3 regions of the Streptomyces finlayi genome follow, and region 2 is predicted to be linked to each of the others. Evidence: predicted binding sites of a transcription regulator. Region 2 holds the regulator's gene; each other region holds the start of a gene.

Region 1 (7,137 bases), 2.2 Mb from region 2:
TGGTCCTGAACGGGGATCAGGGGAAGTACCGGGACCGCCGCACGGCCGGGACCGTGCTCGTCGTCGCCGGCCTGCTCGTCGCCTTCCTGGCGCGCTACTCCCAGGCACTCCTGCTGGCCGTCGCCCTCGCGGTGGGCTTCGCCGGACTCGCCGCGTACCGCAAGAGCCGCGACCGCTCGCCCCAGCCGGCGTTCGGCCTCTTCCTCCTCTGCGGCGGCCTGGCGGTCGCCATGCAGCTGACCACGTACGCACTGGGCTGGCCGTCCGGACACGACAGCGCCCAGGACCTGCTGACCCACCATTACCAGCGTCCGGACGTACCCGATCCCTGGCCCGGTTTCCTCTCGGCCGAGGGCACCTTCTGGGCGGCCTGGGCGGACCATCAGCTGAAGGATCCCTTACTCCTGATCACCCTGGCCCTGGCCGCCTGTGCCACGCTCCGGCACCCCACGTACCTCGGCCTGATCGCCGCCGTCACGGCCATGGGCGGCGTACTCAACCAGGCGGGGCACCCCAACCTCGACATGCTGGCCGGTCAGCGCCTCATCGTCCTGGTCTGGTTCCTCCCGGTCCTGACGGTCCCCCTGCTCCTCACCGCACGCCCGAGAGCGAACTGAAACGACCCCGGCCCCTGGGACGAATCCCAGGGGCCGGGGCCTGCAACGTTCAACTACACCTACGACTGCGACCGCACTACTGATCCGGGAGGGATCAGAAGTCCATGTCGCCGCCCGGCATGCCGCCCGGGGCAGCCGCGCCGGCCTTCTCGGGCTTGTCGGCGATGACGGCCTCGGTGGTGAGGAAGAGCGCGGCGATGGACGCGGCGTTCTGCAGAGCGGAGCGCGTGACCTTCGCCGGGTCGATGATGCCCTCGGCGATCATGTCGACGTACTCACCGGTCGCGGCGTTGAGGCCGTGACCGATCGGCAGGTTGCGCACCTTCTCGACGACGACTCCACCCTCAAGACCACCGTTGACGGCGATCTGCTTGAGCGGGGCCTCCAGCGCGAGCTTCACGGCGTTGGCGCCCGTGGCCTCGTCACCGGTCAGGTCGAGCTTCTCGAAGACGGCCGTGGCCTGGAGCAGAGCCACGCCACCACCGGCGACGATGCCCTCCTCGACAGCGGCCTTGGCGTTGCGCACCGCGTCCTCGATGCGGTGCTTGCGCTCCTTGAGCTCGACCTCGGTCGCGGCACCGGCCTTGATGACGGCCACGCCGCCGGCCAGCTTCGCGAGGCGCTCCTGGAGCTTCTCGCGGTCGTAGTCCGAGTCGGAGTTCTCGATCTCGGCACGGATCTGCTTGACGCGACCCTGAACCTGGTCGCTCTCGCCCGAACCGTCGACGATCGTGGTCTCGTCCTTGGTGATGACGACCTTGCGGGCACGGCCGAGCAGGTCCAGGCCGGCGTTCTCCAGCTTGAGACCGACCTCCTCGGAGATGACGGTGCCACCGGTGAGGATGGCGATGTCGCCGAGCATGGCCTTGCGGCGGTCACCGAAGCCCGGAGCCTTGACGGCGACGGACTTGAAGGTGCCACGGATCTTGTTGACGACCAGGGTCGACAGGGCCTCGCCCTCGACGTCCTCCGCGATGATCAGCAGCGGCTTACCCGACTGCATGACCTTCTCGAGCAGCGGAAGGAGGTCCTTCACGTTGCTGATCTTGGAGTTGACGATGAGGACGTACGGGTCGTCGAACGACGTCTCCATACGCTCCATGTCGGTCGCGAAGTACGCCGAGATGTAGCCCTTGTCGAAGCGCATACCCTCGGTGAGTTCCAGCTCCAGACCGAAGGTCTGGGACTCCTCGACGGTGATGACGCCTTCCTTGCCGACCTTGTCCATAGCCTCGGCGATCTTGGCGCCGATCTCGGTGTCAGCAGCGGAGATGGAGGCGGTCGAAGCGATCTGCTCCTTGGTCTCCACGTCCTTCGCCTGCTCCAGAAGAGCGGCGGAGACGGCCTCGACGGCCTTCTCGATGCCACGCTTCAGAGCCATCGGGTTGGCACCCGCGGCGACGTTGCGCAGACCCTCGCGGACGAGAGCCTGAGCGAGAACGGTGGCGGTGGTCGTACCGTCGCCGGCGACGTCGTCCGTCTTCTTGGCGACCTCCTTGACCAGCTCCGCACCGATCTTCTCGTACGGGTCCTCGAGCTCGATCTCCTTGGCGATGGAAACACCATCGTTGGTGATCGTGGGCGCGCCCCACTTCTTCTCGAGGACGACGTTACGGCCCTTGGGGCCGAGGGTGACCTTGACGGCGTCGGCGAGCTGGTTCATCCCGCGCTCGAGACCGCGCCGTGCCTCCTCATCGAACGCGATGATCTTGGCCATGTGAAGTGGTCCTCCCGGACAGGGGTGGATTTCTCCGGACCGAGAGGCGCCCGCGACGGACGGCCGGCGGCTGTGCGGTTCCTTGCCCCGCACAGCCTCCGAGCCTCACCGGCCCGGTCCAAGTTTCTGTCACTCTCACCTGGAGAGTGCTAACGCCAATGATTAGCACTCGACCCCTGCGAGTGCAAGCGTCCCCCTCGGGATGTGGACAAACAAACGGGCCGCAGGGGGGCGCGCGGAGGGGCTCGCCCTGCGTCCCCGGACGCCCCGAGGGGCCAGACACCCCGGCACGCACGGAGGGCCCGCACCCCTGGGGGTACGGGCCCTACGCGCGTGAGTGGTGTCGTTGGCCGACTGCGCCGAACTCAGCCGACGGCGAGCTTGACCATGTCTGCCTGCGGCCCCTTCTGGCCCTGCGAGATTTCGAATTCAACTCGCTGACCCTCTTCGAGGGTGCGGTACCCGTCCATCTGGATCGCGCTGTAGTGGACGAAAACATCCGCACCACCGTCGACCGCGATGAAGCCGTACCCCTTCTCCGCGTTGAACCACTTGACGGTGCCCTGAGCCATGTCCAACTCCCCTATTTCTGGCCCTTGCACAGGACCGCACTTCGCGGGCCCGGGTCAGAACTCACCCTCCGACAGGAGAGGGTGTGTGCGCCGGAACGCGTCGACCGCGGCCGAATGTATCTGCCCAACTGCCCTCTGCAACAGGTCAGTCGGACGAGAATTCTGGGCGCGACCGATCGCCCCTTTGTGGGGAACTTATGAGATTCCTGGGCAAGTCGGGCCTGACAAAGGTGACTTATGGCTCAAAGGGGTCGCACACTTTGGCTGCTTCTTATCGCGACCAGGCGCATTCTCATATGTCGCGTGGCACGGGCAGCGGAGGGGACTTCCCAACTCTACCGCGTCTAACCATCCAGAATTGCCCCCTCCGTTTCTCTCACGGAGGGGGCAACTGGGGGTGACGCTGTGAATGCCGGCGTACGGCGCCGGCCCGGCGGTCAGCCTCCGGCGACGGCCGGGATGATCGAGACGCCTGCACCGTCCGGGGTGGCCGCGTCCAGGCCACCCTCGAAGCGCACGTCGTCGTCGTTGACGTACACGTTCACGAAGCGGCGCAGCTTGCCCTGGTCGTCCAGGACGCGGGCGGCGATGCCCGGGTGGTTCTTCTCCAGGGAGTCGATCACCTCGGAGAGGACCTTCCCCTCGGCCGGAACCTCGGCCTGGCCGCCCGTGTAGGTGCGGAGGATGGTGGGGATGCGGACCTTGACGCTCATGGTGGGTGCCTTCCTTCGGTCTCGGGTGATCAGCTGGTGGCGAGGCCGGCCGCGCGGAACGCGTCCAGGCTCGGCCGGATCGTCGCGGTCGCCTGCGAGGTCGCGGCCACCGCGTCGAGCGTCTTGAGACCGTCTCCCGTGTTCAGGACGACCGTGGTCAGCGCCGGGTCGAGCAGACCCGCCTCGATCAGCTTCTTCGTCACGCCGACCGTCACGCCGCCCGCGGTCTCCGCGAAGATGCCCTCGGTCTGCGCGAGCAGCTTGATCGCCTCGACGATCTGCTCGTCGTTCACGTCCTCCACCGCGCCACCGGTACGGCGGGCGATGTCCAGGACGTACGGGCCGTCGGCCGGGTTCCCGATGGCGAGGGACTTGGCGATCGTGTTCGGCTTCTGGGGGCGCACGACGTCGTGACCGGCCTTGAAGGCCACCGACACCGGGGAGCAGCCCTCGGCCTGGGCGCCGAAGATCTTGTACGGCCTGTCCTCGACCAGGCCGAGCTTGATGAGCTCCTGGAGCCCCTTGTCGATCTTCGTGAGCTGCGAGCCCGAGGCGATCGGGATCACGAGCTGGTCGGGCAGCCGCCAGCCGAGCTGCTCGCAGATCTCGTACGCGAGGGTCTTGGAGCCCTCGCCGTAGTACGGACGCAGATTGACGTTGACGAAGCCCCAGCCCTCGCCGAGCGGGTCGCCGATGAGCTCGGAGCAGAAGCGGTTGACGTCGTCGTAGTTGCCCTCGATGCCGACCAGGTCACCGCCGTACACCGCGGCCATGACGACCTTGCCCTGCTCCAGGTCGTGCGGGATGAACACGCACGAGCGGAGACCGGCACGGGCGGCGGCGGCACCCACGGCGCCGGCGAGGTTGCCGGTGGAGGAGCAGGAGAGCGTGGTGAAACCGAAGGCACGGGCGGCCTCGACGGCGATCGCGACGACCCGGTCCTTGAAGGAGTGCGTCGGGTTCCCGGAGTCGTCCTTGACGAACAGGCCGCCGGTGACGCCCAGTTCACGGGCGAGGTTGTCGGCCTTGACCAGCTTGGTGAAGCCGGGGTTGAGGTTGGGCTTGTCCGCGACATCGGCGGGGACCGGCAGCAGCGGCGCGTAGCGCCAGATGTTGTCGGGTCCGGCCTCGATGCGCTTCTTCAGCTCGTCGGGAGAGCCGCTCGGCAGGTCGTACGCCACCTCGAGCGGCCCGAAACAGGACGCGCAGGCGAACAGGGGGCCGAGCTCGAAACGCTCGCCGCACTCACGACAGGAAAGCGCCGCGGCGGGACCGAGATCCACAGTGGAGGGGGTGTTCGTCGTTTCAGTCTGCACAGCCATGCTGGCGGAGGCCCTTTCTCCTCATCTTCCTCATGGCGAATTTCGCCACAAGACGGATTTGGCACCTTCCCCACCGTGACCTCGCGGTCGATGGGGGGGTTGCCGGGACTTCAACGGGCCGTTCCCTCAGTCCCTCTGGATGAGCGCTATGGCACTGGATCAGTGATCCAGGCGTTTGTTCGCGGGCGGACCCCGAGATGCGAGGGTCGTCCGCGTTGTTCAAGACTGTAACCGAAGCCTCGGACGGTTGAACCAGTCGTCCGAACCGCGAGATGGATCACACGCAGGGAGATTCGACGTGATCGAAGAGGTGGAGCGTTGGCTGACCAGGCGTTCCTGGTCGGCCGCCGATCGTCCGCTGGATCGCCTCGCGGCCGCCAGGTCCCGGGACCCCCACCGCGGCAGCATCAGCGTCGTCCTGCCCGCCCTCAACGAGGAGGCGACGGTCGGCGCCATCGTGACGACGATCCGGCGCGAGCTCATGGAGCGCGTGCCGCTGATCGACGAGCTGGTCGTCATCGACTCCGGATCGACGGACGCGACCGGGCGGGTCGCCACGGAGGCGGGAGCCCGGGTGGTCCACCGGGACGCGATCCTGCCCCGAATACCCACCCTCCCCGGCAAGGGCGAGGTCCTGTGGCGGTCACTGCTGGTCACGAGCGGCGAGATCGTCTGCTTCATCGACGCCGACCTGAAGGACTTCTCGGCGGACTTCGTCTCCGGGACCGTCGGCCCGCTCCTCACCGACCCCTCGGTCCAGTTCGTGAAGGCGATGTACGACCGACCGCTGGGAAACACCGCCGGTCAGGGCGGTCGTGTCACTGAACTGGTCGCACGGCCCCTGCTCAATCTGCACTGGCCGCAGCTGGCCGGCTTCGTCCAGCCGCTCGGCGGCGAGTACGCCGTACGGCGCTCCCTGCTGGAGCAGCTGCCCTTCCCCGTCGGCTACGGAGTGGAGCTGGGCCTGCTCATCGACTCGCTGCACCTGGTGGGACTGGACGCCCTGGCGCAGGTCGACGTCGGCATACGCAAACACCGCAACCAGGACAGTCAGGCGCTGGGCAGGATGGCGGCGACGATCTACCGCACCGCGCAGCTGCGGCTCTCCCGGGGCCACCTGGTGCGGCCGGTGCTCACGCAGTTCGAGCGGGGCGAGAACGGCTTCGTGCCGTGCACCTCTGCGGTCGATACGGAGGAGCGGCCTCCGATGCGGGACGTCGAGGAGTACCTGGTGCGTCGCGCGGCGTAATCGGTTCAGTCATAAAAGTCCCCTATATTTCACTTTTATGGCTTTTCCTCGACTGAGGGTCGCCGTGCGCCGGCTGCCCGGGTACGCCGCTGTCCTGCCCGTCCTCGCCGATACCGGCGGCACCAGCGAGCGGCTGTGGCTCCTCGGCGGCCTCGGGTTCGCCCTGACCGGGGCCGGGGCGGTCGCCCGCGCGGCGACGCGCGGGCGGGGGCGTGGACGCGACCACGGCTGAGGGCCCGGAGCACGGGCCCGTCCGGCCGGAGGCCGTACTCACGTTTGGGGGCTTCCGGAACGGGCTAGGTTCCGGTACATGGTCTCCGAGCACGCTGCCCAGGTTCTCGTCGCGTCCAACCGCGGCCCCGTGTCGTACACACAGGGCGAGGACGGCTCACTCACATCGAAACGGGGCGGAGGCGGACTGGTCTCCGGCCTCAGCGCGGTCGACGACAAACTGTGGGTGTGCGCGGCCCTGAGCGACGGCGACCGCGAGGCGGTCAGGCAGGGCGTCGCCGAAGAGGGCGTACGGATGCTCGACATCGACGCGGATCTCCACGCCGACGCGTACAACGGCATCGCGAACTCGGTGCTCTGGTTCGTGCACCACATGCTGTACCAGACACCGCTGGAGCCCGCGTTCGACGCGGAGTTCCGCCGGCAGTGGGCCGCGTACGAGGCGTACAACCGCGCCTTCGCCGAGGCGCTCGCCGAGGAGGCGGGCGAGGGGGCGGCGGTCCTGGTGCAGGACTACCACCTGGCACTGGTGCCGGGGATGCTCCGCGAGCTCCGCGCCGATCTGCGGATCGGACACTTCTCGCACACCCCGTGGGCGCCCGTCGACTACTTCCGCCTGCTGCCCGACGACATCGGCGAGCAGCTGCTGCGGGGCATTCTCGGCGCCGACCGCGCGGCGTTCCTCACCCGGCGCTGGGCCGACGCGTTCATCGGCT
Region 2 (7,137 bases):
ACCGGGCTCGGCTGGACCGGGATCTGGTCCCGGCTGACCGCCTCACTGCCCGCGCCGCTGCCCGTGCCAGCGGGTTCATCGATCACGGCCGCGATGCGACGGGTCGGCCCCAAACCATTGAAAGCACTGTTCGACCTGGTCAAAGGCCCCGCAGCGGTGACCGCGACACAGACGACACGGTTCGCGGGCAGGCTGGTCGTCGCGATCGACGGAACCCAGCTCGCCCTGCCGGACACACCCGCGAACCTCGCGGTGTTCCCCAAGGCGAAGGCAGGACAGAACGGGCCGTCCGGATACCCGATGCTGCGCCTGGTCACGCTGGTGGCCTGCGGGACCCGAACCCTCATGGACGCCGTCTTCGGCACCGACGCGACCGGCGAGCTGACCTACGCCCGAGACCTGATCACCACCGCGGGCACGACCGGAGCACTACGGCCCGGGACGCTGCTTCTGGGTGACCGGAACTTCTCAGCCACCGCCTTCGTGCGCACGGTCGCGTCCACGGGCGCGGACTTCCTCATCCGCGCCAAGACCCACAGCACCGCGCTCAAGCTGCCGATCCTGCGTCGTCTGCCCGACGGAACGTTCCTGTCCCGCATAGGCGAAGTCACCGTCCGCGTCATCGACGCCACCATCACCCTCGCCCCCACCGACGGCGCCGACAAGCGTCCCGCCACCCACAGCACCTACCGGCTCGTCACCAGTCTGCTCGACCCCGACGAGGCACCCGCCACCGCTCTGGTCAGGCTCTACCGCGAACGCTGGGAGATCGAGACCAGCTACTGCGAGCTGAAATCGACCATCCTCGGCGGCAGAGTCCTGCGCGGCCGCTACCCGGCAGCCGTCACCCAGGAAACCTGGGCGCTTCTGGTCGCCTACCAGGCACTACGCACCGCGATGAGCGACGCCGTCCTGCACCGGCCCAACATCGACCCCGACCGCACCGCATTCACCATCGCGCTGAACACGGCACGTGACCAGATCATCCGTGCCGCCGGCATCATCCCCCACACCAGGATCGACCTCGTCGGCCGGATCGGCACCGCCATACTCAACGGCCTCCTACCCGCCCGCCGAGACCGGTCCCGGCCCCGCGTGAAGAAACGAGCGATCAGCTCCAAGTACCGCGCCGTCGGCCGCAACATCGACCACCGCACCCACAGGACCACCGTCCACATCGAGATCAACGCATTGCCAAGCCCACCGGACGGCTAACCGAACGGCATTGGACCTAGCCCCAGCGGCCCGTGCGCCCCAGGAGAAGGGCCGTCGCGGCCGTCCCGGCCGTGGAGGTGCGCAGCACGCTGTGCCCGAGCCGGTAGGGGCGTGCGCCGGCCTGTGCGAAGGCGTCGAGTTCATCCGGGGAGACACCGCCCTCCGGTCCGACGACCAGCACGATCTCCCCCTCGGCCGGCAGTGCGGCGGTGGCGAGCGCCTCGCTGTCGTGCTCCCGGTCCTCGTGCAGCACACCGGCGAAGTCGGCGGCGGCCAGCAGGGCGGCCACCTGCTTGGTCGACATCACCTCGGTGACCTCGGGGAAGCGCACCCGTCGGGACTGCTTCCCCGCCTCGCGGGCCGTACTCCGCCATTTCGCGAGCGACTTGAGACCCCGCTCGCCCTTCCACCGGGTGATGCAGCGTGCCGCCTGCCACGGCACGATCGCGTCGATGCCCGTCTCCGTCATCGTCTCGACGGCGACCTCGCCGCGGTCGCCCTTGGGCAGCGCCTGCACCACGGTGATACGGGGGCTGGGCGCCGGTTCCTCGTGCACCGTGTCCAGGCCCGTGAGCAGCAGCCGGTCCTTGCCCTCGGCGGCCCGGACGACCCCTTCCGCCCAGTGGCCCCGCCCATCGGTGAGGACGACCTCCTCGCCCGCGTGCAGCCGCTTCACGGAGACGGCGTGCCGTCCCTCGGGGCCGTCCAGGACGAAGTCGGCCCCGCCCGGGAGCTGTTCGACGACGAAGACCGGTGCCGTCACTCGGCACTCCTCACACTCAGGGCCGCGCGCGCGGCTTCCAGTTCGGCGGCGAGCAGGTCGATCAGTTCCCGGGCGGGCAGCTCGCGTGCCATCCGGTGCCCCTGGCCCGCCCACAGCGCCATGCCCTGGGCGTCACCCGCCTTGGCGGCGGCCTTGCGCAGCCCGCTCGTCATCTGGTGCACCTGGGGGTAGGCGGCCGGGGCGTAGGGGCCGTGCTCGGTCACGAAGCGGTTGACGAGACCGCGCGCGGGGCGCCCGGAGAACGCCCGGGTCATCGCCGTCCGTACGAACAGCGGGTTGGTCAGTGCCTGCTTGTGCAGCGGGTGGGCCCCTGACTCGGGGGTGGCCAGGAAGGCGGTGCCGAGCTGCGCGGCGTCCGCGCCCGCCGCGAGGACGGCGGCGATCTGGGAGCCGCGCATCACTCCGCCCGCCGCGATGAGCGGCAGCCGCACGCTCTCGCGCACCTGGGCGAGGAGGGTCAGCAGCCCGATGCCGCAATGGTCGGCCTGCGGGTCGTCGCGGTGCGTGGACTGGTGGCCGCCGGCCTCCACACCCTGGACGCAGACGGCGTCGGCGCCCGCCCGCTGCGCGGACTGCGCCTCCTCGGCGGAGGTGACCGTCACGACGGTGCGGGTGCCCGCCCGGGTGAACGCGTCGAGGGTCTCGCGGGAGGGGCAGCCGAAGGTGAAGGAGACGACCGGGACCGGGTCCTCCAGGAGGATCGCGGTCTTGGCCTCGTAGCCGTCGTCGCCGCCGCGGTCGGCCTCGCCGAGCGGAGTCTCGTACCAGAGGGCCTCACCGGCGAGCTGGTGCCGGTAGACCTCTACGGCGCTCGGGTCGGCGTGGCCGGTCTGCGGCATGAAGAGGTTGACGCCGAAGGGCCGGCCGGTCAGTCCGCGCAGCTGTTTGATCTCGTTGTACATGCCGTCCGCCGTCTTGTACCCGGCGGCGAGGAATCCGAGCCCACCGGCTTCGGCGACAGCGCCGACGAGCTGCGGGCCGGACACTCCGCCCGCCATGGGGGCCTGCACGATCGGATGCCGGCAGAGATCGGTCAACGCGGAGGACATGACCGCATCGTGCCACGTCCGGTGCACCGCGCCGAATCAGCCAGGGGGACGGGCGGAAGGTTTACCAGAACGCGCCGCACCGCCCGCCGGTACGAGACCGACGGGCGGTGCGGGGTAAGGCCAAAGCCGTCCGGCGGTCCGGTCAGCGACCGTTGAACGCGTCCTTCAAGCGGGAGAAGAGCCCCTGCTGGCCTGGCTGGAACTGCCCGGTGGGCCGCTCCTCGCCACGGAGCTGCGCGAGCTCGCGCAGGACCCGCTCCTGTTCCGCGTCCAGCTTCGACGGGGTCATGACCTCGACGTGCACGATCAGATCGCCGCGCCCGCCGCCCCGCAGATGCGTGATGCCGCGGCCGTGCAGCGGAACCGACTGGCCGGACTGCGTGCCCGGCCTGATGTCGATCTCCTCCATGCCGTCCAGCGTCTCCAGCGGCACCTGAGTGCCGAGGGCCGCCGCCGTCATGGGGATGGTGACCGTGCAGTGCAGGTCGTCACCGCGCCGCTGGAACACCGCGTGCGCCAGCTCGTGGATCTCGACGTACAGATCACCGGCCGGGCCGCCGCCGGGGCCGACTTCGCCCTCGCCCGCGAGCTGGATGCGGGTGCCGTTGTCGACGCCTGCCGGGATCTTCACCGTGAGGGTGCGCCGCGAGCGGATGCGGCCGTCTCCGGCGCACTCCGGGCAGGGGGTCGGTACGACCGTACCGAAGCCCTGGCACTGCGGGCAGGGCCGCGAGGTCATGACCTGGCCGAGGAACGACCGGGTGACCTGCGAGACCTCGCCTCGGCCGCGGCACATGTCACAGGTCTGGGCGGAGGTGCCGGGTGCGGCGCCCTCACCACTGCAGGTCGTACAGACGACCGCCGTGTCGACCTGGATGTCCTTGGTCGTGCCGAAGGCCGCCTCGGAGAGGTCGATCTCCAGCCGGATCATGGCGTCCTGGCCGCGCCGGGTCCGCGAACGGGGCCCGCGCTGGGACGCCGTACCGAAGAACGCGTCCATGATGTCGGAGAAGTTGCCGAAGCCGCCCTGTCCGAATCCGCCCGCGCCACCACCGCCGCCCGAGGCGGACAGCGGGTCGCCGCCGAGGTCGTAGACCTGCTTCTTCTGCGCGTCCGACAGCACCTCGTAAGCGGCGTTGATCTCCTTGAACCGCTCCTGGGTCTTCGGATCGGGGTTGACATCCGGGTGCAGCTCGCGGGCGAGCCTGCGGAATGCCTTCTTGATCTCGTCCTGAGATGCGTCGCGGCGCACGCCGAGTACGGCGTAGTAGTCCGTGGCCACTTACGACTCCGCCAGGATCTGTCCGACGTAACGTGCCACTGCGCGTACCGCTCCCATCGTTCCGGGGTAGTCCATGCGGGTCGGTCCGACCACGCCGAGTTTGGCGACTGCCTCGTCGCCCGAACCGTAGCCGACCGCGACCACGGACGTGGAGTTGAGGCCCTCATGGGCGTTCTCGTGACCGATACGTACGGTCATGCCCGAGTCCTTGGCCTCGCCGAGCAGCTTCAGCAGCACGACCTGCTCCTCCAACGCCTCCAGCACCGGCCGGATCATCACAGGGAAGTCGTGCCCGAAGCGGGTGAGGTTGGAGGTGCCGCCGATCATCAGCCGCTCCTCCGTCTCCTCCACCAGAGTTTCGAGAAGGATGGAGAGGACCGTGGAAACGGTTCCTCTGTCCTCGCCCTCGAAGGACTCCGGCAAGTCCTGCACCAGCTGCGGGACATCCGCGAAACGGCGTCCTACGACGCGGCTGTTGAGCCGCGCCCGGAGGTCCGCCAGAGATGTCTCACCGAACGGCACAGGGCAGTCGATCATACGCTGTTCGACCCGGCCGGTATCCGTGATCAGTACGAGCATCAGACGGGCCGGCGCGAGCAGGAGCAGTTCCACGTGCCGCACGGTCGAACGGGTCAGCGAGGGGTACTGCACGACGGCGACCTGCCGGGTCAGCTGCGCGAGCAGCCGCACGGTCCGGCCCACGACGTCGTCGAGGTCCACCGCGCCGTCGAGGAAGTTCTGGATGGCCCTGCGCTCCGGCGACGACAGGGGCTTGACGCCCGCGAGCCGGTCGACGAAGAGCCGGTAGCCCTTGTCCGTCGGGATGCGCCCCGCGCTGGTGTGGGGCTGGGCGATGAAGCCCTCGTCCTCCAGCACCGCCATGTCGTTGCGGATCGTGGCCGGGGAGACGCCGAGCTTGTGCCGCTCGGTCAGTGCCTTGGAGCCGACCGGCTCCTCGGTGCCGACGTAGTCCTGGACGATGGCGCGCAGCACTTCGAGTCTGCGTTCACTGAGCATCGCGCACACCTCCAGCTGTGGTTCTCGGTATCGGCCTGGCACTCTGTGCGTTCGAGTGCCAGCAATCCCCCCGGTCAGTGTACGGGGGCGGGGTGGTCCCGGGGCAAGGGCGACCGGCCATGCCTCCGAGAGACTGTGCAGGTCGTTGCCGATAGCGTCGTTGTATGGACGTCTCTTGGGAAGAGCTGGGCTGGGAGCGGTTGGGCAACGGTGTGGGGCGGCGACGCCTTCCCGTGTGGGACGCGACGGCCGCTCTGGTGGCGGGAGGGGACCGTGTCCTGCTCTTCGACACCGGTTCCTCGCTCCGCGAGGGCGCCGAGCTGCGCTCCCAGGCGCAGCGTCTGCTCGGGCGGAGGGTGACGCATATCGCACTGAGCCACCCGCACTTCGATCATGTTCTGGGTACGGCGGTGTTCGCCGGGGCCGAGGTGTTCGGGGCGGTCGGCGTCGCTGATCTGCTCCGGAACGAGGCGGACGGACTGCACAGCTCGGCGGTGCGTCACGGGGTGTCCGAGCACGACGCGGCGGAAGCGGTGGACGTGCTGGTCGCCCCGCAGCACGAGGTGTGCGGGGAGTGGACGCTCGACCTGGGCGGCGGGCTCCAGGTGCTCCTCGCCAATGTGGGGCCGGGTCACAGCGGTCACGACCTCGCCGTCCTGGTGCCGGGTTCCCCCGCCGTGGTGTTCTGCGGCGATCTGGTCGAGCAGTCCGGGGAGCCGCAGGCGGGCACCGACGCCATCCCCTCCCGGTGGCCGGCCGCCCTGGACCGGCTGCTGGCGCTGGGCGGCGAGGACGCGGTGTACGTGCCGGGGCACGGGGCGTTGGTGGACGCCACGTTCGTACGGACGCAACGTGATCAACTGGCGGCGCAGTTCGGCGTGTCGTGACCGTTCTCCGCCGTATCGTCGTCCGATGCGCAGCTATCAGCCGGACCTGACCCCGCCGTGGAAGAAGTCCGTTCCGGCCCCCGAGGTCCCCGCCGAGCCCGACCTGGTCGTCGAGGAGGCCGCCACCGGCTTCTGCGGGGCGGTGATCCGCTGCGAGAAGACGGCCCAGGGCCCGACGGTGACCCTGGAGGACCGCTTCGGCAGGCACCGGGTGTTCCCGATGGAGCCGCGCGGCTTCCTGCTGGAGGGCCGGGTGGTCACCCTGGTCCGCCCCACTTCCGCGGCCCCCGCCCGGACCGTGCGCACGGCATCCGGCTCGCTGGCGGTCCCGGGGGCACGTGCGCGGGTGGCGCGTGCGGGCCGGATCTATGTCGAGGGCCGCCACGACGCCGAACTGGTCGAGCGGGTCTGGGGCGACGACCTTCGCATCGAGGGCGTGGTGGTCGAGTACCTGGAGGGCATCGACGACCTCCCCGCGATCGTCAGCGACTTCTCCCCGGGCCCGGACGCCCGCCTGGGCGTGCTGGTCGACCACCTGGTCCCGGGCTCGAAGGAGTCCCGCATCGCCGCCCTGGTCTCGGACGGCGACGTGCTGGTGGTGGGCCACCCGTACATCGACGTCTGGGAGGCGGTGAAACCGTCCTCGGTGGGCATCCCCTCCTGGCCGAGGGTCCCGCACGGCCAGGACTGGAAGACGGGCGTGTGCCGCGCCCTGGCCTGGCCGGAGAACACGGGTGCGGCGTGGCAGCGCATCCTGTCGGCGGTGCGCTCGTACCGCGACCTGGAGCCTGAACTGCTGGGCCGGGTGGAAGAACTGATCGACTTCGTCACGGCCCCGGAGTAGGGCGGCCCTCGCCGGCGGACCGCTGTCCTCGATCGCCGGACGGGCTTGATTTCCCACCG
Region 3 (7,137 bases), 2.5 Mb from region 2:
GACCGGGCGGTGGTGCTCGGCGAGCTGGTCAGAATCCACGTGGGCCACGCGGGGCTCGCCATGCTGTGGCTGTGGGGGATGCTGGCGGCCCTCGGCTGGTCGTTCGTGGGCGGGGCGATCGTCTCGTTCGAGGAGCCCAGCGATCCCTTCGCGGGGATGCTGGGCCTGGTCGGTCTCGTCCTCGGCGCCTGTCTGCTGGTGCCGCCGGTCACCTTCGTCGCCGTCGGGCTCGCCCGGGACCGGCAGGTCCGCCGGCTGCTCCTCCAGTGGGGCGCGCTGGACCGCGATCCGGCAGGTGACCCGAGGCTGCGGGTTCCCGGTGTCAGCCTCCTCTGGATGCTGACCTCCTTCGCGCTGTGCGCCCTCGGCCTGTACGTGTGCGTGGTCGTCCCGGCGGGCGCGGAGGCGGGCGAGGAGACGTACGGGGAGGTCTCCCTGTTCATGGGGCTCGGCCTCATCTGCTGGCTGACCGGCCTGATCGGTGTCGTCAAGGCGTTCGCGCACCGCCGCTGGGTGCTCAGGGTGCTCGTCGGGACGCACGCACGCGAGCCCGTCAGGGACGCTTCAGGGGCTGACCGACCAGCATCGTAGGCGCGTCCGCCACCCGGGTCAGGAACACGGTCGCCGCGCTGGGGCCCCGGAGTTTCATCTTGCGGCGCAGTTCCTCCGGCTCGACGGCGGAGCCGCGCTTCTTCACGGTCAGCACGCCGACCTCCCGCTCCCGCAGCAGGGCCTTGAGCTTCTTCATGTTGAAGGGCAGTTGATCGGTGATCTCGTACGCCGTCGTGTACGGGGAGTCGTACAGCTCGTCGCTCGTGACGTACGCGATCATCTCGTCGAACAGCCGGCCGTGGCACCGGTCCACGATGTCGGCCACCAGATGGGCGCGGATGACGGCGCCGTCGGGTTCGTACAGATAGCGGCCGACGGGTCCGACGGGCGGGGCGGGCAGCGGGGCCGCGGCCGTCAGGGTGGCGCCCGTCGGCAGCAGTGTCGAGCGGAACGAGCCGGGTGCGAAGCCGTCCCCGTACCAGAGCACCGCCTCCTTCACGTCGCCGTTGTCAGAGATCCACTCGGCCTCGGCCTGCGGTCCGATCGCCTCGTGCGGGACACCGGGGGCGATCTTCAGTGCGGCGCGGGGGGCCCTCAGCGCGGCCGCGGTCGCCCAGGACAGCGGGGGTGAGTACGCCTCCGGGTCGAAGATCCGGCCGCGCCCGCCGCGCCGGGCCGGGTCGACGAAGACCGCGTCGTACGGAGCGGTGTCGATCTCGGTGACATCGGCGCACCGCACCTCGATCAGCGCCTCCAGGCCGAGAGCCGCGGCGTTGGCGCGGGCGACCTCGGCGGTCAGCGGGTCACGGTCCACGGCCAGCACCGTGATGCCGGCGCGGGCGAGGGCGATCGCGTCGCCGCCGATCCCGCAGCAGAGATCCGCCACGCTCCGCACCCCGAGGCCCGCGAACCGCTGGGCCCGGTACGCGGCGACCGAGGTGCGGGTGGCCTGTTCCACGCCGTTGGGCGTGAAGAACATCCGGTGCGCGTCCTCGGCGCCGAACTTGGCCACCGCCCGCTGCCGCAGCCGGGCCTGCCCCAGGGCCGCCGACACCAGGTCGGCCGGGTGGCCGCGCCGCAGGCGGGTCGCGGTGGCCAGTTCCCGGGCGGGGTCGTGGTCGCGCAGTTCGGCCAGGAGCGCGGTGCCCTCGGGGGAGAGCAGGGCGTGGAAGCCGGCGAGGGGGTCGGGTCCGTCGGGCGTGGGGAGAGCGTTCACCCGGCCCATTGTGAGCCAGCCGGGGGACCGGGCGGGCCGGGCGGCGGTGTCGGGCGGAGGACCCGTGCGGGCACTGGCAGGATGCGGCGCCATGCAACTAGTACGACAAAAGGAAGAATCCGCCATGAAGCGGCACGGGCCGCGCCGCCTCGCCCGCGGTCCGGTCTGTACGACCTTGGTCACCCTTCTCGCCGCCGCTCTCGCCTCCGGGTGCGCGGCCGAAGGCACGGACAGCGCCACAGGGGGGAAGCGCCCTGCGCCGCCCGCCCCCGGTCAGGAGGGGCCGCCCCTGCTGAAGCCGCGTCAGGAGGGGCCGCCTCTGCTGAAGGCTGCCCCTCCTGACGCGCTCTCCGCGTACGCCGGGGAGGTGCGGCGGAAGCAGGCCGCACGGGTCGCGGCGGCCAGGAAACAGGTCGCGGCGGCCAAGAAGTGGCGGCTGGCGAAGGTCCCGCTGGCCGCCCCGGAACCACCGGCCGTCAAGCCGCGCATCACCACGCGCAAGGGTTTCGAGGTCACCGGCGGTGAGACGCTGCCGCCCGTCTTCACGACCGTGCCGACGAAGGAACGCATCGTCTTCCTGACGATGGACGACGGGGCGGAGAAGGACCCCGCGCTGCTGCGGATGATGACGGAACTGGACATCCCGTACAGCGCCTTCCTCAGCGACTACGTGGTGAAGGAGGACTACGGCTACTTCAGGAAGATGAAGGCCCGCGGCGTCACCCTCAGCAACCACACGCTGAACCACCGCTATATGCCCGGACTGTCGTACGCCGAGCAGAAGCGGGAGATCTGCGGCCAGCAGGACAGGATGGCGAAGGAGTTCGGGAAACGGCCCACGCTCTTCCGGCCGCCGTACGGCAACTACAACGGCGACACCCTGCGCATCGCCAAGTCCTGCGGCATCAAGGCCGTGCCGCTGTGGGCCTCCGAGGCGTTCCCGGACCACATGGAATGGCGCGAGTGGGACCGCGATCTGCACCCCGGCGACATCATCCTCACCCACTTCAGGGGGCCCGGGGACTGGAAGGGTTCCATGCCCGACATGATCCGGCGGGTGATGAAGACGGTCACGGACAAGGGGTACGCGGTCGCCAGGCTGGAGGACTACGTCTGAGCCGGGAGGCGGGTCACCGGTCACGGGAGGCGGGTCGCCGGTCAGTGGTTCCGTCCCGCGGATTTCGCCACGCGGGGGTGCTGAATTGGCACTCCGCTTGACCGAGTGCTAATCGCGGTCATAGTGTCAGTGCTGGCACTCCCCACTGGAGAGTGCCAGCACCACCGTGCGACAGGGCAGGTCCGGCACCCGCGACGACGGATCCACCTGGTCGCCACCCCACAGACTGTTAAACCCCGTGAGATCTCCGAAGGGGGAGACCGGATCGTGTCGACCACCAGCACCAAGGTTGCGATCAAGCCGCTCGAGGACCGCATTGTGGTCCAGCCGCTCGACGCCGAGCAGACCACGGCCTCCGGCCTGGTCATTCCCGACACCGCCAAGGAGAAGCCCCAGGAGGGCGTCGTCCTTGCCGTTGGCCCGGGCCGCTTCGAGAACGGCGAGCGCCTTCCGCTCGACGTCAAGACCGGCGATGTCGTTCTGTACAGCAAGTACGGCGGCACCGAGGTGAAGTACAACGGCGAGGAGTACCTCGTCCTCTCGGCTCGTGACGTGCTCGCGATCGTCGAGAAGTAATTCACCCACGTTTGTTTCTGTTCTGCGCCCCTGGCCCCCTGCGAAATAACTAGCCGGGCGGTCAGGGGCGCAGTTCGTTTTGAGAGGACAGGTAACAGCCCATGGCGAAGATTCTGAAGTTCGACGAGGACGCCCGTCGCGCCCTTGAGCGCGGCGTCAACAAGCTTGCCGACACGGTGAAGGTGACGATCGGCCCCAAGGGCCGCAACGTCGTCATCGACAAGAAGTTCGGCGCTCCCACCATCACCAACGACGGTGTCACCATCGCGCGCGAGGTCGAGCTCGACGACCCGTTCGAGAACCTCGGTGCCCAGCTGGTGAAGGAGGTGGCGACCAAGACCAACGACGTAGCGGGTGACGGCACCACCACCGCCACCGTCCTGGCCCAGGCGCTCGTCCGCGAGGGTCTGCGCAACGTCGCGGCGGGCGCCTCCCCGGCCGCCCTGAAGAAGGGCATCGACGCCGCGGTCAAGGCCGTGTCCGAGGAGCTCCTCGCGACCGCCCGCCCGATCGAGGACAAGTCCGACATCGCCGCCGTGGCCGCGCTCTCCGCGCAGGACACGCAGGTCGGCGAGCTCATCGCGGACGCGATGGACAAGGTCGGCAAGGACGGTGTCATCACCGTCGAGGAGTCCAACACCTTCGGTCTGGACCTCGAGTTCACCGAGGGCATGGCCTTCGACAAGGGCTACCTGTCCCCGTACATGGTGACCGACCAGGAGCGTATGGAGGCCGTCCTCGACGACCCGTACATCCTGATCCACCAGGGCAAGATCGGCTCCATCCAGGAGCTGCTCCCGCTCCTGGAGAAGGTCATCCAGGCCGGCGCCTCCAAGCCGCTCCTGATCATCGCCGAGGACGTCGAGGGCGAAGCCCTGTCGACCCTGGTCGTCAACAAGATCCGTGGCACCTTCAACGCCGTCGCGGTGAAGGCCCCGGGCTTCGGTGACCGCCGCAAGGCCATGCTCGGCGACATCGCCACCCTCACCGGTGCGACCGTCATCGCCGAAGAGGTCGGCCTCAAGCTCGACGGCGCCGGTCTCGACGTGCTGGGCACCGCCCGTCGCGTCACCGTCTCCAAGGACGACACGACCATCGTCGACGGCGGCGGCGACTCCGCCGACGTCAAGGGCCGCGTCAACCAGATCAAGGCCGAGATCGAGTCCACGGACTCCGACTGGGACCGCGAGAAGCTCCAGGAGCGCCTCGCGAAGCTGGCCGGTGGCGTGTGTGTGATCCGCGTCGGTGCTGCCACCGAGGTGGAGCTCAAGGAGAAGAAGCACCGTCTGGAGGACGCCATCTCCGCGACCCGCGCCGCGGTCGAGGAAGGCATCGTCTCCGGTGGTGGCTCCGCTCTGGTCCACGCCGTCAAGGTCCTCGAGGGCGACCTCGGCAAGACCGGCGACGAGGCCACCGGTGTCGCGGTCGTGCGCCGCGCCGCCGTCGAGCCGCTGCGCTGGATCGCCGAGAACGCCGGCCTGGAGGGTTACGTCATCACCTCCAAGGTCGCCGAGCTCGACAAGGGCCAGGGCTTCAACGCCGCGACCGGCGAGTACGGCGACCTGGTGAAGGCCGGCGTCATCGACCCGGTCAAGGTCACCCGCTCCGCCCTGGAGAACGCCGCGTCGATCGCGTCGCTGCTGCTCACGACCGAGACCCTGGTCGTCGAGAAGCCGGCGGACGACGAGGGCGACTCCGGTCACGGCGGCCACGGCCACTCCCACTAGTACGCGCCCGGCACACCACTGAGGTCCGGTACCCCCGTCGCGGGGGTACCGGACCTCAGTGCGTTCCGGGGTGGAGCGCCGGGGATCAGGCCGAGTGGTCCAGGACCGCCGCGGTCACGGGGTCCGCGAACGGACGGCCCTCGGCGAAGCGTTCCAGCTCGTCCAGCGCCTGGTCCGCCATGCGGTGCAGCTCGTTGCCCAGTGAGCCCGCGATATGCGGCGTGAGCAGGACGTTCGGCAGGTCGTACAACGGCGAGTCCGCCACGGGCAGTTCGGGCTCCGTCACATCCAGCACCGCGTGCAGCCGCCCGCTCACCAGCTCCGGGATCAGAGCGTCCTCGTCGACCAGCGAACCGCGCGCCGTGTTGACCAGCGTCGCCCCCGCAGGCATCAGCGCCAGCTGCTCCGCCCCGATGAGGTGACGGGTCTCGGGCAACTGGGGAGCGTGGACGGGCGGTGGCGGCAGGGACTGCTCCGGCAAGCGACCGCCGCCCGCCACCGCCCCGAACTGGGCGCCCGTGAAGGTCCGGCCCGCGGGGGCCGGGCTCGACCGGGCTACTGAGGGCCGTACTTGCGACCCGTCCTGGAGGTGACCCCTCCGAGCAGTCCGCGAGGCGCCACCTTCACCAGGCCCATCAGCGCCTTGTACCGGGCGTCCGGAACCGACACCGTCCGGCCGCGCGCCAGGTCGGCGAGCGCGCTCGTCACCAGCTTGTCCGCGTCGAGCCACATCCAGCCCGGGATGCTGTCCGTGCCCATCCCGGCCCGCTTGTGGAACTCCGTCCGCACGAACCCGGGGCACAGCGCCATCAGCCGTACGCCCGAACCGGACAGGTCCTTGGCCGCTCCCTGGGTGAACTGCACGACCCACGCCTTGGAGGCCCCGTACGTCCCGCGCGGCACGAACGCCGCCACGGACGCCACGTTGATCACTCCGCCGCGCCCCCGCTCCTTCATCCCGGCCGCGGCGGCGGACGTCAGCCGCAGCACCGCCTCGCAGTGCACCTTGAGCATCGTCAGCTCATCCGCCATGGAGACCTCCAGATAGCGCCCCTTGTTGCCGAATCCGGCGTTGTTGACCAGGAGGTCGACCGACTGGTGGCGGTCCCCGAGCCGGGCCTCGACCGCCGCGATCCCCTTGTCCTCGGAGAGGTCCGCGGTCAGGACCTCGGCCTCGATGCCGTGCCGGTCGTGCAGTTCGGTGGCCTGGACCCGCAGCCGCTCGGTGTCACGTGCCACCAGGACCAGGTTGTGTCCCTCGCCCGCGAGCCGCCGCGCGAAAGCGGCCCCGATTCCCGCCGTCGCGCCCGTAATCAGTGCTGTCGTCATAGGCGGCACGTTAGTGCCCGGCGTGCGAGGGCGGACGACCCGCCCGCTGTCCCTTGTCGGCCACCACGGACCGGCCCGTTCCGGGGGGCCGTCAGGGCATGGGGCTGACCCCCGACCGCCCCCTGAGCCGCCCCCGACGGGCCGACGGCCGTCAGACCCCGTGCTTCTCCATGTACGCCCGTGCGTCGCGCAGGGCTTCCGGGTGCAGCGCGTCCCCCGCGGCGAGCAGCTGGGACAGCAGGGTCCGCTCGGTCGTGAGGGCCCGGAACACCAGGGACACGGTGACGTCGTGGTCCGGCCGGTGCACGATCTCGACCGGGTCCCCGGCGCGTATCGCCCCCGGCTCGACGACCCGCAGATACGCTCCGGGTGCGGCCGCCTCGGTGAACCGCCTGACCCAGCCCTTCTCGCCGAGATGGCCCGCGAACGTACGGCAGGGAATGCGGCCCGTGGTGACCTCCAGGACGAGATCCGAGCCGATCCGCCAGCGTTCCCCGATCCTGGCCCCGCTCACCTCGATGCCCCGGGTCGTGAGGTTCTCGCCGAACGCGCCGTTGGCCACGTCCCGGTCCAGCACCGTCTCCCAGGCGTCGAGTTCCTCGCGCGCGAAGGCGTACACC

The links. The regulator HrcA, encoded in region 2, represses chaperone genes, less so after heat shock. The targets are predictions, from matches to a motif close to TTNGCACTCNGNNNNNCNGAGTGCNAA.
Region 1: groL (chaperonin GroEL) is a predicted target of HrcA. The motif match lies at 2,497-2,523, and genes of this name have one in related genera.
Region 3: groES (co-chaperone GroES) is a predicted target of HrcA. The motif match lies at 2,971-2,997, and genes of this name have one in related genera.

What each region holds. Positions count from the first base shown of each region.
Region 1 is NZ_CP045702.1:3,322,453-3,329,589, forward strand. Features, by position in the region: gene F0344_RS15280 (hypothetical protein) at 1-617, shown strand, start outside; gene groL (chaperonin GroEL) at 712-2,334, opposite strand; gene F0344_RS15290 (cold-shock protein) at 2,700-2,906, opposite strand; gene F0344_RS15295 (MoaD/ThiS family protein) at 3,344-3,619, opposite strand; gene thrC (threonine synthase) at 3,649-4,941, opposite strand; SAM riboswitch class I at 4,960-5,087, opposite strand; gene F0344_RS15305 (glucosyl-3-phosphoglycerate synthase) at 5,240-6,190, shown strand; gene F0344_RS15310 (hypothetical protein) at 6,228-6,422, shown strand; gene F0344_RS15315 (alpha,alpha-trehalose-phosphate synthase (UDP-forming)) at 6,501-7,137, shown strand, end outside.
Region 2 is NZ_CP045702.1:5,477,584-5,484,720, reverse strand. Features, by position in the region: gene F0344_RS25180 (IS4 family transposase) at 1-1,215, shown strand, start outside; gene F0344_RS25175 (16S rRNA (uracil(1498)-N(3))-methyltransferase) at 1,232-1,978, opposite strand; gene F0344_RS25170 (nitronate monooxygenase) at 1,975-3,048, opposite strand; gene dnaJ (molecular chaperone DnaJ) at 3,191-4,330, opposite strand; gene hrcA (heat-inducible transcriptional repressor HrcA) at 4,331-5,347, opposite strand; gene F0344_RS25155 (MBL fold metallo-hydrolase) at 5,512-6,234, shown strand; gene F0344_RS25150 (DUF3097 domain-containing protein) at 6,260-7,078, shown strand.
Region 3 is NZ_CP045702.1:3,000,163-3,007,299, reverse strand. Features, by position in the region: gene F0344_RS13650 (hypothetical protein) at 1-591, shown strand, start outside; gene F0344_RS13645 (THUMP-like domain-containing protein) at 554-1,777, opposite strand; gene F0344_RS13640 (polysaccharide deacetylase family protein) at 1,893-2,885, shown strand; gene groES (co-chaperone GroES) at 3,153-3,461, shown strand; gene groL (chaperonin GroEL) at 3,563-5,188, shown strand; partial or broken gene F0344_RS13625 (NAD(P)-dependent oxidoreductase) at 5,274-5,639, opposite strand; gene F0344_RS13620 (SDR family NAD(P)-dependent oxidoreductase) at 5,744-6,517, opposite strand; gene F0344_RS13615 (MOSC domain-containing protein) at 6,669-7,137, opposite strand, start outside.